One region of the Tenacibaculum aestuarii genome, then DNA from elsewhere that is predicted to be linked to it. Evidence: riboswitches for the same ligand, from Rfam matches in the RefSeq annotation. Region 1 holds a riboswitch; the other holds the start of a gene.
The links. A riboswitch is a leader RNA that binds a small molecule or an ion and turns the genes downstream of it on or off. The one in region 1 is predicted to bind cobalamin.

Region 1 (3,207 bases):
CTTTGTTCTGAGTTTCATTTAAATTGATTGGAGTCCAAACTCCTGGTCTGTTTGGATCGCCAGAAGGAGTCCACACAATTTTATCTTCTGTGTTAATCATGTAAGCACCCATATCAAAGTTTAAACCTTTGTTTGAGTAGCCTAACCCTACCTCTCCTTGAATAGAGGTCTCTGGGATTAAATTTTCATTTCCTTGCCCTGGCCAAAACAAGTCGTTATAGGTTGGTACTCTATAATTTTTCGATCCGTTAACTCTTACATACCATTTCGAAATAGGCGTTACTTTTATACCAGCAGCATAAACAAACGGAACCTTATAATCAGAATTAAAATCCTTTCTTAACTTAACATTGAAGGAAACATTTTTATGTATATCTTGTGTATAAACAAGGTGCTGAGAAAATTGTTTTCTATTTTTCTCTTTAATTACATCTGTACTACCAAAAGCAGATTCATACTCTGAAAAAAATGAAATTTTTGCTTTAATTCTAGGAAGTTTATAGTTCAGGTTGTACGACGCTATTACTCTTCTCGATTTTCCATAATTAAAATTATCAGAAAACTTATTAGAGAAATATTGATACTTCTGTGTTAAATACGCTAACTTAACTTCTTGCTCTAACTTTCCTTTTTCAAAACCATACACCAATAAGTTTCTTTGGTTAGAGTCTATATATTTTTCTCTTGCTGAAGTTGGATTAGGTAATGTTCCTGAGAAATGACGCTCACCAGAAAAACTTGTACTATAAAATTTTAATTCAGATTGATTATTGAATTTATATCCGAAGCCTAAGTTAATTCCATAGTTTTCATAAACTCCATTGGTATTTCTATACTCAGAATTGAACAATTTAAAATCATTTTCTGAAGAATTTCTAGAAACTCCCACTCCTATGCTATATTTTGAATTGGAGATTTTTGACTTAAAAAGAGAATTGAATGTATTGTAACTTCCTCCTGTTAGTACAAACTGATTTTTCACATTAAAGTCTTCTGTGTAATTTAAAACATCATTTAAATGCACCGTTCCTCCTATTGCTCCTGAACCAAATTCTATACTTCCTCCTCCTTTTCTTACATCAATCGCGTCATTTAAGCTTACTGTTAAAGAATTAAAACCTGTTTGACCATTGTTTATAGAGTTTATATTTATCCCGTTCCATACAACAGCTGTATTAGAAGCACTTGTACCTCTAAAACTCACAGAACTTGTTCCTCCTTTTCCGTACTCCTTTAAATAAATTGATGAATTGTATCTTATTAAATCAGTAAATGATTCAATATTTCGTGTCAACACAGAGTCTGAAAGACTTACCACATGCTGACCTATGGAGTTTTCTTTTAGTTTTTTTGTAGCATTGATAATAACTTCATCTAACCGATAAGAAATAGTATCATTTTGTCCTACTAGGACAATCACATAAAAAAAAGAAAAAAATGTAAATACTTTTTTAGCCATATTCTACCAAACTTTTATCCCGAAAGTTTTAATTAAATTATAATAATTGGCAGGTCTCCTGGCTTGCGTCTTGCAACATACCTTCCCATTTAAAAAACAGTGGTTTGAGTATTTGTTACAAGCTTAATAGCTTACAGTTGCGGGAACAGCTTCGGTTTTGCACCGAATTCCCTTTTAATTCTCTTTAATAGATGATTAAAGAAAAACCAAAAATCACGGCAAATGTATAGTATTCTTATAAATTAGCAACCATCAAATCATGATAATTTGCGAATTTTGTTTGTAAGTTTTCTGGAAGTGTATAATACGTTGGATGAATCATTTTTGCTAAACATTCAACTCCTTCTACTAAAGTACCAGCAGAAGACTGTGTAAACATGGCAAAATCGGCAATGTACACTTGTTTGTTTTTTACCGCTCTTAAAGACGTCCATTCTTCTCTTTCTTCTAAAAACTTCATATCTTCAAGTGTTCTCTCAATTCCGTATCCGCAAGGAGCAATAATCAATACCTCTGGATTGTATTTTACGATTTTATCCCAAGAAATTACGATGCTATCTCCTGATGGATGTGATAATAAATCTATTCCACCAGCATACCCTATTTGATGTGGAATCCAGTGTCCGCAATTAAACAACGGATCAATCCACTCTAACAACATCACACTTTTCGATTGGATTCTATGTTCACGTTGCACATCTACAATATCATAAATACGCTTTTTCAACCCACTTACATACGCCTCTCCTACTGCTTCCTGTTTCATAGCTTTTGCAATGGTTAACGCATTATCAAAAACATCTTCTAAAGAGTTCGGAGTAATAGATATTAGTTCTGGAACCTTTGGCAGTTTGTAAGCTGATTTTGCCACAGATTCTGTATCTATCTGGCAAACATCACATACATCTTGTGTAAAAACAATATCTGGAGCTATACTTTCTAAAACAGGTTCATCAACATAATACAAGGTCTTCCCTTCTGCCTTGGTTTTAGAAAAAATAGCCGTTATTTCTTTACTCGTTAACACTTTTCCTTCTAACTTATATCGAACAGCTACTTCTTTTTCTTTTAAAGCTACTTCTGGACACTCAAAAGTAATTCCGTTTAAATAGTTCTGTAAGCCCATGTCATAAATCATCTGAGTTACTGCTGGCATAAAAGAAGATACTGTCATAATTCGTGGTTTTAGTTCAGCAAAAATAAACAGTTCTCTATTTTAATTTGTTTTTTATTAAAAATCTTTCCAATCTTTGTGTCAACATAAAATGCTATTTCATGATATATTATATCTCAGGAGGTGAACGCTCAGGTAAAAGTAGCTATGCTCAAAAGCTAGCCGAATCTTTATCTGACACCCCTATTTACCTAGCCACTTCTCGTATTTGGGATGAAGATTTCAAGCAACGAGTTGACAGACATATTTCTGATAGAGATGAACGCTGGACCACTGTTGAAGAGGAAAAATGGTTGAGTAAAGTGATTTCTGAAAAACAAACTGTCGTTGTTGATTGTGTTACACTATGGTTAACGAACTTCTTTGTAGACACAAAATATGATATTGAAAAAGCATTAGAAATTGCCAAAGAAGAAATCAATAAATTGGTTGAAATAGACGCCAATATTATCATTATTTCTAATGAAATTGGTATGGGATTACATGCCAATTCTGAATCTGGTAGAAAATTCACACAACTACAAGGCTGGACTAACCAACATATAGCTAAACTAGCTGATAAAGCCATTTTTAT
Region 2 (3,207 bases), 720 kb from region 1:
GATTCTCTTTTCTTTTCTTCTTTTTTATAAAACAATAACAGTTCGTCATTTTCTGCCTTAATCGTAACCAAAGGTTCTATACATAAAAATGAATAACTGTTTTCTTTACTGTGATAATCAGAACTTTCTAACAGCAAACTATTTGCATACTTATCTCTTGTTCTTAAGTACAAACTTACTGGCGTAACCATATCCGCCAATTGTTTTTTAGAAACTGTTGTAAACTTAAGCCCCCTTTTTATTCCCCTTAAGGGGGAAAATGATTCGTTTATATTTTTATCTTTTTGATTATTCATTGTTTGTTTTTTTTTACTTCTCCTTCCCTTTGGGAAGGTTGGGTTGGGCTAAAAAAAAAGGCTTATCATGAGATAAGCCTTTTCGTTGTATTATAGATATAACAAGATGGTCTCACTAACGTAAGTTATGAGTTTTCCACCACCAGTTATTTAATTGTTGATTCATCATTATGATGCAAATGTATAAAGTGATTTTGAATTGACAAATTTTTTTAGATTAAAAAAATTAGCCCGTAACAAAAAGAAAATTAGTTAATTGAAAAATCTTCTTTAGAAAAGACTATATCTATAGGTGAATTTCCTACTCCTTTTACCTTTTTAAAAACAGAAGCATCTTCGTTATAAATTACTAACATACTTTTATCTGTATCAAAAAAATCTTCTGCTCCTAAAACATATATTTTTCCTGTTGTAGGATGCTCTCTTACGATGGTTATAAGCATCACTCCATCCATTATCGGATTTACAAACTCTGTTGCTTCTTTGCTCTCTGTATTAAAACGATGAATTGAACCTGTATTCACCTCAACCCAATAAATAGTATTACTAGAAGAACTCATTGTAAGCATGCTTGTTTTATACAAATTTACCCCATCTAGAGTAATTGTTTCTGCTACTGAATAATCGTTTGCAAGACTTACAAATTGTGCTTTTTCACCTACTCTCTTCTCAGTTCCAACCCAAATTTGGTTGTTTTTATCTTTTAAAATTCCTGAAATAACATCTTCAAATGTTACTGCTGTTTTTAATGATTTATCTTTAAGGTTTAATACTTTCAACTCTTTATCGTCAGCAATTAACATATTTTCACCATCTACTAAAAGTCCCGACTTAGAAAACAATACTTTATCTGAAATTCCTTCTATTTTATCTTTTATTCCTTCATTTATATTGAAAAATGACAAGCTGTATGTTTTGCTTCTTCCACTTCCAGCAGTTGAAATCATTAACCCTTCAGTTTCAGAAAACATTGTTAAATACGAAGGATCAGTAACCGCAGAAGTTGTTACTACTTTTTCTACAGCTAAATTTTGCAAATCAAATTTTGTAACAAAATCAGGACCTGATTGTGATACTGTAAATAGTTTGTTTTCATATTCTGAAAAAGAAATTGTGTTTTTATTTAACGATTCATACACATTAGATGTAAAAACCTGATTTTCATCTAAATACCCAATTACTGTTCCTTCACCTTCATAACCTACAATAAAAGAATTATCATAAATTGGAGTTGGTTCATGTTTTATTGAATCACTTGAACAAGAAAAAAATGTCATAAATAGACATAACAATGCAATACTGTAAATACGTATCATCTTTATAATTAATTTAAAATTTCAGAAAATAAAAACACTTCCAAACATTAAACTCTTTAAATGCTTGTGTGTATTATTGTTCATCCTCTTAATCCCGAAAGGACAACAACAAATAAAATTTTGGCAGGTCTCCTGACTAACATCTTATTACTACCTTCCCGTAAAAAAAACAGTGGTGTAAGAAATAATAAGTATCTATTTAGAATAGACGTAGCTTACAGTTGCGGGTACAGTTTAGGATTTTCACCTAATTCCCTTTTAATTTTCTTTTCTTCAAAGAAAAACCGCGGCAAATATATTTTAGTCCAAGTAAAGAATCATAAACTTTAACAATAATAATCTGTATCTCTCCTAATTCTTCAACCTAACTTTATACACATCAACCTTTTGCTAAAAAAAATCAAGCAACAATAACTTTTATCTTAAAAAATAATTACAAATAATCATCTTTTTTTAATTTTAAGTTTAAAATTAAAACTGAAAATAAAAATATCATTTACACAAAACAACATGATTAGTTTATTTGCATTGCAATAATTAATTAAAAACAGAAATTATGTGTGGAATTGTATGTGCGTTTGATTTAAAACAACCTTCAGATATATTAAGACCTCAAATTTTAGAAATGGCTAAGAAAGTTCGTCATAGAGGTCCGGATTGGAGTGGAATTTACAGCGATGAAAAAGTAATAATGGCGCATGAGCGATTAGCAATCGTTGATCCAGCTTCTGGTCAACAACCATTATTTAGTTATGATCGTAGATTTGTGTTAGCTGCCAATGGAGAGATATACAACCACAAAGAAATTAGAAAACAACTTAAAGAACAACACGAGTTTTTAACACAATCTGACTGTGAGGTTATCTTAGCTTTATACAAAGAAAAAGGTGTGGAGTTTTTAGATGACCTAAACGGAATCTTCGGCTTCGCTGTATATGACTCAATGACTGATGAATATTTAATAGCTCGTGATCATATGGGAATTATCCCTTTATACATGGGGTGGGATAAACATGGAACCTTTTATGTTGCTTCTGAATTAAAAGCTTTAGAAGGAGTTTGCAACAAGATTGAAGTATTTCCTCCTGGGCACTATTACACTCGTGAAGATGGATTACAAAGATGGTATTCTCGTGACTGGATGGAATATGAAGCTGTTAGAGATAACCAAACTTCTATTGATGAAGTACGTGATGCTTTAGAAGCTGCTGTTCATCGTCAATTAATGAGTGATGTACCTTACGGAGTTTTATTATCTGGAGGATTAGATTCTTCTATTACCTCTGCAATTGCTAAAAAATATGCGGCGAAGCGTGTAGAATCTGACGACAAAGATGCCGCGTGGTATCCACAACTACATTCGTTTTCTGTTGGGTTAGATGGATCTCCTGATTTAGCTGCAGCAAAAAAAGTTTCAGAACATTTAGGTACTATTCACCATGAAATTACCTTTACCATTCAAGAAGGATTGGATGCTATAAAAGATGTAATTTACAACCTAGAAACCTACGATATTACAACAGTTCGTGCTTCTACTCCTATGTATTTAATGGCACGTGTTATTAAATCAATGGGTATAAAAATGGTCTTATCAG

Region 2: it holds a riboswitch for cobalamin, as region 1 does, so the genes downstream of both, ACKTSU_RS11030 (hypothetical protein) here and ACKTSU_RS07595 (TonB-dependent receptor domain-containing protein) in region 1, are expected to answer to the same signal.

The regions. Positions count from the first base shown of each region.
Region 1 covers NZ_CAZEFY010000003.1:320,014-323,220, forward strand. Annotated here, with positions in the region: gene ACKTSU_RS07595 (TonB-dependent receptor domain-containing protein) at 1-1,459, opposite strand, end outside; cobalamin riboswitch at 1,491-1,685, opposite strand; gene ACKTSU_RS07600 (ABC transporter substrate-binding protein) at 1,695-2,633, opposite strand; gene ACKTSU_RS07605 (bifunctional adenosylcobinamide kinase/adenosylcobinamide-phosphate guanylyltransferase) at 2,735-3,207, shown strand, end outside.
Region 2 covers NZ_CAZEFY010000003.1:1,036,777-1,039,983, forward strand. Annotated here, with positions in the region: gene ACKTSU_RS11025 (anthranilate synthase component I family protein) at 1-191, opposite strand, end outside; gene ACKTSU_RS11030 (hypothetical protein) at 545-1,612, opposite strand; cobalamin riboswitch at 1,718-1,916, opposite strand; gene asnB (asparagine synthase B) at 2,169-3,207, shown strand, end outside.